Regions from separate parts of the Neorhizobium sp. 2083 genome, predicted to be linked through region 2. Evidence: riboswitches for the same ligand, from Rfam matches in the RefSeq annotation. Region 2 holds a riboswitch; the other holds the start of a gene.
The links. A riboswitch is a leader RNA that binds a small molecule or an ion and turns the genes downstream of it on or off. The one in region 2 is predicted to bind S-adenosylmethionine.
Positions count from the first base shown of each region.

Region 1: another riboswitch for S-adenosylmethionine. It lies ahead of metA (homoserine O-succinyltransferase); the one in region 2 lies ahead of J2X76_RS05180 (O-succinylhomoserine sulfhydrylase).

Region 1 is NZ_JAVDTC010000006.1:171,068-177,073, reverse strand. Features, by position in the region: gene J2X76_RS22625 (methyl-accepting chemotaxis protein) at 1-38, opposite strand, end outside; gene J2X76_RS22620 (aldose epimerase family protein) at 287-1,309, opposite strand; gene J2X76_RS22615 (VWA domain-containing protein) at 1,406-2,587, opposite strand; gene metA (homoserine O-succinyltransferase) at 2,600-3,520, opposite strand; SAM riboswitch at 3,580-3,657, opposite strand; gene J2X76_RS22605 (MoxR family ATPase) at 3,711-4,550, opposite strand; gene J2X76_RS22600 (thiamine diphosphokinase) at 4,645-5,301, shown strand; gene J2X76_RS22595 (ABC-F family ATP-binding cassette domain-containing protein) at 5,306-6,006, shown strand, end outside.
Region 2 is NZ_JAVDTC010000001.1:1,001,509-1,007,514, reverse strand. Features, by position in the region: gene J2X76_RS05190 (tannase/feruloyl esterase family alpha/beta hydrolase) at 1-394, opposite strand, end outside; gene apaG (Co2+/Mg2+ efflux protein ApaG) at 512-904, opposite strand; gene J2X76_RS05180 (O-succinylhomoserine sulfhydrylase) at 1,066-2,250, opposite strand; SAM riboswitch at 2,294-2,372, opposite strand; gene J2X76_RS05175 (2'-deoxycytidine 5'-triphosphate deaminase) at 2,447-3,541, shown strand; tRNA gene J2X76_RS05170 (tRNA-Gly) at 3,595-3,668, shown strand; gene J2X76_RS05165 (ABC transporter substrate-binding protein) at 3,859-5,589, opposite strand; gene J2X76_RS05160 (DUF2160 domain-containing protein) at 5,664-5,945, opposite strand; gene J2X76_RS05155 (carbohydrate ABC transporter permease) at 5,962-6,006, opposite strand, start outside.

The DNA.
Region 1 (6,006 bases), on a different contig from region 2:
CGCCTGGACAGCGGCTTCTTGATGCTGATCTCGTCCATAAGTCCCTCGAATGTGCTCCGCAAAGGCAGAGGGCCTCCCGCCCGGCGGGCGGCAGTGCCAATCCTCAAGAAAACTATGCCGAAATCGGTTGAAATTTAACTAATGTCAAAATCTTACTGCGTTCCACAATGTAAAACGCGTGGCCATAACTTTCCCTCGCAAAACCTCACCGAAGCAAGGCAACGCGCCGCGACAGGAGTTGCTTGGCCAGGCTGCGATGAGCCCGGCCCTGCAAAGGCCCTGGCAATCATTGCTTCGAGAAGATGTAGTCCGTCTCCTGCCGCAGCACCTCGCCCGGACGCAGCACCGCATTGGGGAAATGGGCATGGTTGATGGCATCCGGCCAGACCTGGGTTTCCAGGCAGAACCCGGCAAAAGGCCCATAGCGGCGTCCGTCAAGTCCAGGCACGGGGATCTGCGGCAGCTTGAAGGCGGCATAAAGCTGGACGCCCGGCTCGGTGGTGCGAACCTCCAACGATACGCCGGAATGGATGCTGCGCGCCAAAGCGACCGAGCGCTTGTCCGTTCGCTCCGGAGAGAGGCAGAAATTATGATCGAACAGGACCTGCGCGTTCTCGTCGAAACGTTTCATCGGCCCCATGTCCCTGAGATCGAAAGGCGTGCCGGCGACGTCCATCAATTCGCCGGTCGGCACCTGTTTCTCGTCTAGGACGAGCACATGGTCGGCGGCGATCATGATGTCGTGGCCGAGCGCATCCTCACGGCCGTCGAGATTGAAATAGGAATGCTGGCATATATTGGCGGGCGTCGGCTGGTCCGTGGTGGATTCGTAGACGACGGAAAGCACGCCGTCCTTTTTGAGCTGGTAGGTCGCGGTGATCGTGCAGTTTCCGGGATACCCGGCTCGGCCATCCGGATCGGTGATCCGCAGCACCGCCTTGTCCGCGGCGTGTTCGACGATCGTCCAGTTGCGGCGCCCGATGCCGTCGGAGCCGCCGTGAAGGTGGGTGACGCCCCGTTCGTTCAGCTCGAGCTGATACGGCTTGCCATCCAGCGTGAAACGACCGCCGCCGGTACGGTTGGACGAACGCCCCGGCGTTGCGCCGAAATAGGGGGAATGGTTCAGGTAGTCCTCAAACCGCTCGAAACCGAGCACCAGCGGCGGCTGATGGCCTTCGAGCCTGAGATCCTGGATCACCGCACCCCAGGTGATGACGCTGGCCGTCAGCCCGCCGCCGGAAATCCGGACGCGATGGACGGTTTCGCCCTTTTCCGTGGTGCCGAAAACTTCGAAATTCTGATCCGCCATGGGATTGCTCCTCCACCAATAGATTTTGCGGCAAACTGCGCGATTTGACGGCAGGCCGCAACGCCGGGAACCGATAAAGTTCAGGGAAAAGCAAACTCAGCGGGTCAGCGTGCGGGTCGCCTGTTCCAACCCGCCAAGTGTCAGGGGAAACATCCGCTCGGTCATCAGCCGCCGCACCAGGGTGATGGAAGTCGTATGGCTCCAATGGTCCTGCGGCACCGGATTGAGCCAGACGCAGCGGTGGAAATGATCGGTGACCCGCTTGAGCCAGGCCTCGCCCGGCTCCTGGTTCCAGTGTTCGACCGAACCGCCGGTATGGGTGATCTCGTAGGGGCTCATCGACGCGTCGCCGACGAAGATCACCTTGTAGTCGGCGCCGTAGCTGCGGATGAGGTCGAGCGTCGGCGTCCGGTCCGACCGGCGGCGGTTCTCCTTCCACACGCCCTCGTAGAGGCAATTGTGGAAGTAAAAATGCTCCATATGCCGGAACTCTGCACGAGCCGCCGAGAACAGTTCCTCGACAACGCGGATATGGTCGTCCATCGAGCCGCCGACATCGAAGAACATCAGCAGCTTGACCGCGTTACGCCGCTCCGGCCGGGTCTGGACATCGAGATAACCGTGTTCGGCGGTGGAACGGATCGTGCCGGGCAGGTCGAATTCCTCGACCGCCCCTTCCCGCACCCAGCGGCGCAACCGCTTCAGCGCCAGCTTGATGTTGCGAGTGCCGAGCTCGACCTTGTCGTCGAAATCGGCAAATTCGCGTTTGTCCCAGACCTTCACCGCCCGGCGATGGCGGGACTGGTCCTGGCCGATCCGCACGCCTTCCGGATTGTAGCCATAGGCGCCGAAGGGGGAGGTGCCGCCGGTGCCGATCCATTTCGAGCCGCCCTGATGCCGGCCCTTCTGCTCCTCCAGCCGCTGGCGCAGCGTCTCCATCAGCTTCTCGAAACCACCCAGCGACTCGACGAGTTTCTTTTCCTCGTCGGTCAGGTGTTTTTCGGTGAGCTTGCGCAGCCATTCCTCGGGGATGTTAGCGACATCCACGCCCGACCTGCCGGAGACCGATTCAAGTCCCTGGAAATAGGACGAAAAGACCCGGTCGAATTTGTCGATATGCCGCTCGTCCTTCACCAGCGCGGTGCGGGCGAGGAAATAGAAGGCCTCCACATCGAAATCCGCGATCCCTTCTTCCATGCCCTCCAGAAGCGCAAGGAATTCCCGGAGCGTCACCGGGATCTTCGCTTCCTTGAGCTGCAGGAAGAAGGGAATGAACATCGCGTCGAGACCCTATTCGGTACCGATCTTCTCCAGATCATACGAAGTCGTCTGGTAGATCTCGTTGATCCAGTTGCCGAACAGAAGATGTGCATGGCTGCGCCAACGGTTCAAGGGCGTCAGCGTGTCGTCGTTATGCGGGAAATAGTTATGCGGCATCTTGATCGGCACGCCGGCGTTGACGTCGCGGAAATATTCGTCCGCCAGCGACGTGGAGTCGTATTCCACGTGGTTGAACATGTAGAGCCGCTTGCCGGCCTTCTCATGCACCAGGCAAATGCCCATCTCGTCGGATTCCATCAGGATCTCGAGATCCGGGTGCTTTTCGATATCGGGGCGGCGGACCTCCGTCCAGCGCGACACCGGCACCTGGAAATCGTCCGAAAACCCGTTGAGATAGATCGAGGACGGCACGAGGTTGCGGTGGCGATAGACGCCGAACGCCTTTTCCTTCAGCTCGTATTTCGGCACGCCGTGGAAGTGATAGATCGCCGCCATCGCACCCCAGCAGACATTCATGGTCGAATGCACGTTGGTCGCGGTCCAGTCGAGAATTTGTCTCATCTCGTCCCAATAGGTGACGTCCTCGAAGGCAAGCGTCTCGATCGGCGCGCCGGTGATGATGAAGCCGTCGAACTTGCGATGCTTCACCTCTTCCCAGGTCTCATAGAACGAGAGGAGATGATCTTCCGACGTGTTCTTGGCCTTGTGGCCGCCGATGCGGATCAGCGAGAACTCGACCTGCAGCGGCGAGGCGCCGACGAGGCGCGCCATCTGCAGCTCGGTCTTGATCTTGTTCGGCATGAGGTTGAGGAGCCCGATCTGCAGCGGACGAATGTCCTGCCGCACCGCCACGGTTTCGGTCATCACCCGCACACCCTCGGAAACGAGCGTGCTGAATGCGGGCAGCGTATCGGGAATCTTGATCGGCATGTCTTTACCCAACAAAATAAAAAACCGGCGACGACAAAAATCGCGACCGGTCCGTGGGAAGACATCTTCTCGCGGCCCTTTAGCGACTTTTTTAACGTGGCTGCAAGCCGGCCGGCCAAATCACCACGAATTCTCAGAAGCTCAAATACGCCTTGCTATGGCCGGCGTCAATGGGAGCAAAATCTTCCGCTCACCGCTCCCGTCGAGCCATGAAGGCCATCCGCTCGAACAGATGCACGTCCTGCTCGTTCTTCAAGAGCGCGCCATGCAGCTTCGGAAGCGCGTTCTTGACGTCGCCGCGCAGATCGGACGGGTCGACATCGTCGGAGACCAGAAGCCGGATCCAGTCCAGCGCTTCGGACGTCGAAGGCTTCTTCTTCAGCCCCGGCATTTCGCGGATTTCGTAGAACTGCGTCAGCGCATTGCGCACCAATGTCTGCTTGATGCCGGGATAATGAACCTCGACGATGCGGGCGAGCGTATCGACATCCGGGAAGCGGATATAGTGGAAGAAACAGCGGCGCAGGAAGGCGTCCGGCAGTTCCTTCTCGTTGTTGGAGGTGATGATCACGATCGGCCGGACCCTGGCCTTCACCATCTCGCCGGTCTCGTAGACATGGAATTCCATGCGGTCGAGTTCCTGCAGCAGGTCGTTCGGGAATTCGATATCCGCCTTGTCGATCTCGTCGATCAACAGCACCAGCTTCTGCTCCGACGCGAATGCCTGCCACAGCTTGCCACGGCGGATATAGTTGGCGACGTCGTGGACGCGCTCGTCACCGAGCTGGCTGTCACGCAGCCGCGAGACGGCGTCATACTCGTAGAGCCCTTGCTGCGCCTTGGTGGTGGACTTGATGTTCCATTCGATCAGGTCGAGGCCCAGCGCCGCAGCCACCTGCCGCGCCAGCTCCGTCTTGCCGGTGCCGGGCTCGCCTTTCACCAGCAACGGACGTTCGAGCCGGATCGCGGCGTTGACCGCCACCATCAGATCCTTGTCGGCAATATAGTCCGCTGTACCCTGAAACTGCATCTCGGCATCCTGATCGATCAACGCGCCGCAAACTAAAAGCTCATCCCCGGCGGTGCAACAGCTTTCCCTTTCGGCCGGCTTTGCGCTATGGGCAATGCGCATGAGCCATTCGACCTTCACCATTCTGCTCGGCGGCAATCTCACCGTCACCGACCGCCTGCGGGACGCAGTTGCCGGCAGCCGCTTCATCGCGGCCGACAGCGGCATGCGCCATGCGGCGGCGCTGGGCGTGACGCCGGAACTCTGGGTGGGCGATTTCGACTCTTCCGATGCCGCGCTGATCGCGCAGTTCCCGGGCGTCGAGCGGCAGGCCTTTCCGCCGGCCAAGAACGAGACAGACGGCGAGATCGCGACGACCGGGGCCATCGAAAGGGGCGCAGCAAGGCTGATCTTCGTCGGCGCGCTCGGCGGCGAGCGCAGCGACCACGCGCTCCAGCACTTCTTTCACGCCATGAGCCTTGCCGAACGCGGCCTCGACATCCTGCTGACCTCCGGCGACGAGGAAGCCATGCCGCTGCTGCCGGGCGCAAAGACGCTCGGCCTGCCCAAGGGCTCCCTGTTTTCCGTGATCGGCTTCTCGGACCTGGAAGGGCTCGATATCATCGGTGCACGGTATCCGCTCGACGACTTTTCGCTTCCCTTCGGCTCCTCGCGCACCGTCTCGAACGTTGCGGAAGGCCCGGTGGAATTCCATCTAAAGAGCGGCAGGGCGATGATCCTTGCCCGCCCCTACGACATGACAGGAGCCTGAGCTTTTGGCCCCCCCTATCCTGAAACTTGACGATATCTTCCTGAGCTTCGGCGGTGCGCCGCTGCTGGCCGGCGCCGGCATGCAGGTGGAGCCGGGCGACCGCATCTGCCTCGTCGGCCGCAACGGTTCCGGCAAATCCACCCTGATGAAGATCGCTGCCGGCATGGTTGAGCCGCAATCGGGCGAAGTGTTCCGCCATCCGTCCTCGACCATCCGCTATCTCGAACAGGCACCGGATTTCGCCGGTTATTCGACCGTGCAGGCCTATGCCGAAGCGGGCCTCGGTCCGGGCGACGATCCCTATCGCGTCACCTACCTGCTCGAACATCTCGGCCTCACCGGCCAGGAAGATCCGAACACGCTTTCCGGCGGCGAGTCACGCCGCGCGGCACTTGCCCGCGTCATGGCGCCGGAGCCCGACATCCTGATGCTCGACGAGCCGACCAACCATCTCGACCTGCCGACCATCGAATGGCTGGAAGACGAGCTGCGCAAGACGAGAAGCGCGCTGGTGGTGATCTCGCATGACCGCCGTTTCCTCGAAAAGGTGTCGAACGCCACCGTCTGGCTCGACCGCGGCACGTCGCGGCGTCTCAACCGCGGTTTCGGCGAGTTCGAAGCCTGGCGCGACGAGGTGCTGGAGGCCGAAGAGCTGGAACAGCACAAGCTCGGCAAGGCAATCGAGCGCGAGGAACACTGGCTGCG
Region 2 (6,006 bases):
GCGCGGCATTGCGGGTGGCCACCCGCGAAGCTGCGGCAAGATCCTCGCCCGCATAACCGCCATTGCCGAACATGTAGAGCCGCCGGTTCCAATTGTCGGGCAGGGTGATCTCGAAACGCACCTGCGGCCGGATATAGCCGGTCACCTGGCAATGGCCGGGCACGTTTCCGACACCCGCCACATGCGTGGCTTTCAGGGTCGTGACGTCGGCGAAGGATTGGCTGTTCAGCATGCCGCAGGCGATCTGCGGCGAGACGGTGGCGGATACGAAATCCGGCCTGTCCTTCTGGTCGATGAAACTGCTTTTGTTCTGCGCGAGCGCCGGAGTGAAGGCCGCAAGCGTCACCAAGGCGCAGGATGCCAGCAGAAGGCCCAATTGATCGGGTTTCGTCATCAAGTTCTCCTCCCAAAGACCGTTTGACGCAACCAGGATGCCGCAGGAGGGAGGGGGGAACAAATAGATAAACCACCGTCACCCATAACCTTCAGGTTGTCGTCGGTGGCGCCCGGTCTAGTTGAGGACGCGCATCAGGCCCGGTGAATCCAGCGAGAAAGCCGGGATCGTCACCTCGAAGGTCTCGCCTTCGTCGGTCTGCATGTCGTAATGGCCGAACATCAGCCCGGATGGGGTGTCGAGAGGGCAGCCCGAGGAATATTCGTAACTGTCGCCCGGCTTCAGCCGAGGCTGTTCGCCAACGACCCCCGGCCCGTCGACTTCATCGACAATGCCGTTCTGATCGGTGATGTGCCAGTAGCGATGGACGAGCTGCACGGTGAGCGCCGAATGGTTTTCGATGACGATGCGATAACCCCAGACATACCGGCTCTCTTCCGGATTGGATTGCTCCTCCAGGTAGTAGGGTTCGACGGCGACGTCGATATCTCTTGTCCGGGCGCGATACATGCGACACCTCAACAATTCTCACTGCTTCGATATTGTACAGGGGGACGGCGAGGTCAAGAATTCTCGCGTTTTGGACGGCCAGGTGGCGGCATTTGTTGAAGTTAAGGATAATCGGGATGGTGAATCTTCTGATCGATCCACCATCCCGGAAAAGCCGGGATTTACGCGCCCGCCTGGGCAAGCGCGCGGGCGAAATCCTCGATCAGGTCGTCGGTATCCTCGATGCCGGCCGACAGGCGTACCGTGCCCGGCGAGATGCCGAGTTCCGCGCGGGCCTCGTCCGTCAGGTTCTTGTGCGTCGTGGTTGCCGGATGGGTGATCAGGCTCTTGGAATCGCCGAGATTGTTGGAGATCCGCACGATCTCCAGCGCGTTCTGCAGCTTGAAGGCCGCTTCCTTGCCGCCCTTCAGCTCGAAGCACACCAGCGTCGAGCCGCCCGTCATCTGTCTGGCGATGATATCGGCCTGCGGATGATCCTTGCGGCCCGGATAGATGACACGCGCCACCTGCTTCTGATCGGCGAGGAAATCGGCGATCCTTGAAGCGCTCTCCGTCTGCTGTTTGACGCGCAGCGGCAGCGTCTCGATGCCCTTCAGCAGCGTCCAGGCGTTGAACGGCGACATGGCCGGGCCGGTATGGCGGAAATAGTCATGCAGGTTCTCGTCGATCCAGGCCTTGTCGGACAGCACGACGCCGCCCAGGCAGCGACCCTGGCCGTCGATATGCTTGGTGGCCGAATAGACGACGATATGAGCGCCGAGTTCGAGCGGCTTCTGGAAGAGAGGGGTCGCAAACACGTTGTCGACCACGACCTTGGCGCCGATCTGGTTGGCGAGCCTGGCGACTCCGGCAATATCGACCACTTCGAGCGTCGGGTTGGTCGGGCTTTCCAGGAAGAACACCTTGGTCTTCGGCGTGATCGCCTTTTCCCAGTTTTCCAGGAAACGCCCGTCGACCAGCGTGCATTCGATGCCGTATTTCGGGGCGAGCGTCTCGACCACCCAGCGGCAGGAGCCGAACAGGGCGCGGGCCGCGACGATATGGTCGCCGGCCTTCAGCTGGCAGAGGATCGCGGCGGTGACGGCGGCCATGCCCGAGGCGGTGGCGCGCGCATCTTCGGCGCCTTCGAGGGCACACATGCGCTTTTCGAACATGTCGTTGGTGGGGCTGCCGTAACGGGCGTAGATGAAGCCGTCGGTCTCGCCCTTGAAGCGGGCTTCGGCCGCTTCCGACGTGTCATAGACGAACCCTTGCGTCAGGAAGATCGCTTCCGATGTTTCGCCATATTGCGAGCGCAGCGTGCCGCCGTGTACGAGCTGAGTTGCCGGGCGCCATTTCTTGGTCATGCGTGTCCTCTTTCAGAACAAAAAAACCGGTCGCATAAGCAGACCGGTTTCGCACCCGGTCTTTTTAGCCACTTATTTAACGTGGCTGCAAGCCGACCGGCCAAATCACCACGGGATAAGACTGGCATAGCGCCGCGTCCCGCTTGCGTCAATGGCCGGCATTTGGTTTTGTCGCCCCGAAAACTTTAAGAGAGACATGATGGCTCGCGAAACAGGAATTCTGGCGGACCGCGCAATCGCGGCGCTTTTCGACAGTGGACGGCTGATCTCCGAGCGCGAGCTCGATCGGGACCAGATCCAGCCGGCGAGCCTGGACCTGCGTCTGGGCGCCAAGGCCTTCCGGGTCCGGGCCAGCTTCATGCCGGGTCCGGCGAGCCTGGTCTCCGACAAGCTCGATCGCCTCAAGCTTCATGTCATCGACCTTTCCGAAGGCGCGGTGCTGGAAACCGGCTGCGTCTACATCGTGCCACTGATGGAGCGGCTCGATCTGCCGGCCAATATGTCGGCCTCGGCCAACCCGAAAAGCTCCACCGGCCGCCTCGACATCTTCACGCGTGTGATCACCGACTACGCCCAGGAATTCGACAAGATCCCCGCGGGCTATTCCGGTCCGCTCTATCTCGAAATCTCGCCGCGCACTTTCCCGATCGTCGTGCGCCGCGGTTCGCGCCTGTCGCAGATCCGCTTCCGGGTCGGCAATGCGCTGCTCGGCGAGCCGGACCTCCTGCAGCTCCACAATGACGAAACCCTGGTGGCATCCGCCAAGCCGAATGTCTCGGGCGGCGGTATCGCGCTGTCGATCGACTTGTCCGGCGACAGCGCCGGCCTGATCGGTTACCGCGGCAAGCATCACACGGCCGTCGTCGATGTCGACAAGAAGGCCCAGCACGACATCTTCGATTTCTGGGAGCCGCTTTACAGCCGCGGCCGCAACGAACTGATCCTCGATCCCGACGAGTTCTACATCCTCGTCTCGCGCGAGGCGGTGCACGTGCCGCCGCTCTATGCGGCCGAGATGACGCCCTTCGATCCGCTGGTCGGCGAATTCCGTGTCCACTATGCCGGTTTCTTCGATCCGGGTTTTGGCCACGAGGCGGCGGGCGGGCGTGGCAGCCGCGCGGTGCTCGAAGTGCGCAGCCATGAGGTGCCCTTCATCCTCGAGGACGGCCAGATCGTCGGCCGGCTGGTTTACGAGCATATGCTGGAAAGACCCGAAGGCATGTACGGCACCGGCCTCGGCTCGAACTACCAGGCGCAGGGCTTGAAGCTCTCCAAGCATTTTCGCGCCTGAGGCCACCTCCGGCTTGACACGCGGGGCCGTCTGTTAGAAGTCTGAAAACCGACGCGGGTGTAGCTCAATGGTAGAGCAGCAGCTTCCCAAGCTGAATACGAGGGTTCGATTCCCTTCACCCGCTCCAGCTGCCTTTCCACTGATGTCCCGAAACGTTGATTGCCGACGTGAGCCGCTGTAATCCCGCAGACATCGGACGCACACCCGGCAAGGCGCGGCAGCTGGCTGCTCCGTTGCCCATTTTGCCCGTGGGACCGCTGTGAATGAGATTGCGCAGTCGGTGGCCGCCGGGCGCATTGAGCGCCCGGCGAACCGGCTTATTTCTTGGCGTCAGCCCAGCTCTTTACGAGCTCGTCATAGTTGACGGTGACCGGCTTTTCCTTCTCGTTGCCGATCTTGAGCTGCGGAGCGAGGTTGCCTTTCGCGACGGCATCCTTGTTCCAGTATGCGAGATCGTGTTCCTCGGCGAGCTTCGGCCCGATGTCGCCCTGGACCTTGGCGCGCTCCAGGCGCTGCAGGACCTTTTCCTGCTCGGAGCAAAGCGAGTCCATGGCTGCCTGCGCGGTCTTGGCGCCCGAGGACGCGTCGCCGATCGCCTGCCACCAGAGCTGTGCGAGCTTCGGATAGTCAGGCACGTTCGTGCCGGTCGGCGACCACTGGACGCGGGCCGGGGAACGATAGAACTCGATCAGACCGCCGAGCTTCGGCGCGCGGTCCGTGAAGCTCTTGTGCCGGATGGTGCTCTCGCGGATCAATGTCAGGCCGACATGGCTCTTCTTGACGTCCACCGTCTTCGAGGTGACGAACTGGGCGTAGAGCCAGGCCGCCTTGGCGCGATTGGTGGGTGTCGACTTCATCAGCGTCCAGGAGCCGACGTCCTGATAGCCGAGCTTCATGCCGTCCTTCCAGTAGACGCCATGCGGAGACGGGGCGAAACGCCATTTCGGCGTGCCGTCCTGGTTCATGACCGGCAGGCCGGGCTTGACCATGTCGGCGGTGAACGCCGTGTACATGAACATCTGCTGGGCGATCTCGCCCTGAGCCGGCACCGGTCCGGATTCGGAGAAGGTCATGCCCTGGGCGGCGGCCGGCGCATAGGCCTTCAGCCAGTCGAGGTATTTCTGGATCGAGTAGACGGCTGCCGGGCCGTTCGTATCGCCGCCGCGCGCGACGCAGGAGCCGACCGGACGGGACTTTTCGTCGACCTTGATACCCCATTCGTCGACGGGCAGGCCGTTCGGCAGTCCCTTGTCGCCGTTGCCCGCCATCGACAGCCAGGCGTCGGTGAAACGCCAGCCGAGCGAAGGGTCCTTCTTGCCGTAGTCCATGTGGCCATAGACCTTCTTGCCTCCGACATCGCGGCCGGTGAAGAAGGCGGCAATGTCCTCATAGGCGGACCAGTTCACCGGAACACCGAGGTCGTAGCCGTATTTCGCCTTGAAATCGGCCTTGTTCTTCTCGTCGTTGAACCAGTCGTAGCGGAACCAGTAGAGGTTGGCGAACTGCTGGTCGGGCAGCTGGTAGAGCTTCTTGTCCGGTGCCGTCGTGAACTTGAGGCCGATGAAGTCCTCAAGGTCGAGGCCGGGATTGGTGACGTCCTTGCCTTCGCCGGCCATCCAGTCGGTGAGCGAGCGGGCCTGCTGGTAGCGCCAATGCGTGCCGATCAGGTCGGAGTCGTTGACATAGGCGTCGTAGATGTTCTCGCCCGACTGCATCTGCGTCTGCAGCTTTTCGACGACGTCGCCTTCGCCGATCAGGTCGTGGGTGACCTTGATGCCGGTGATCGCGGCGAAGGCCTGCGCCAGAACCTTCGATTCATACTCGTGCGTGGTCAGCGTTTCGGAAACGACCTTGATATCCATGCCGGCAAAAGGCTTCGCCGCATCGATGAACCACTGCATTTCCTTTTCCTGCTCGGCGCGGGAAAGCGTCGAGAGTTCGCCAACTTCCTTGTCCAGGAACTGTTTTGCCTCGTCCATGCCGGCATAGGCGGAGCCGGCCAGAGCCAGCAACGCCGCTGCCGTCGTTGTCATAAGATGCCGTCGCATTTTATCCTCCCAGAGTTTTGCGATTGCGAGTTCGTATCGAGCGACGGTCCTCCCGCCGCCTTTTCAGCTTGCCTTCAGACGAAGCGGAAGACGCCGATGGCGTAGACCACTGCCAGGGCAAGAGCCCACCACAGGTTGGGGCCGATGAACCCCAGCCATGCGAGATGAATGAATGCCGCCCCGAGCAGCGAGATGAACAGCCGATCCCCCCGTGTCGTCTCGAAGCGCAGGATGCCGATCCGGGGAGAACCGCCCGGCGCGAAATATTCCCATATGCTCATGCCGATGAGCAGGACCAGGATTGTCAGAAAGAACATGGCCGTCGGCAGTGTCCAGGCCATCCACGAAAAGCTCATGCTTGGTTCCTCCGTGTCAGACGCGGCCGAGGGCGAAGCCCTTGGCGATGTAGTTTCGAAC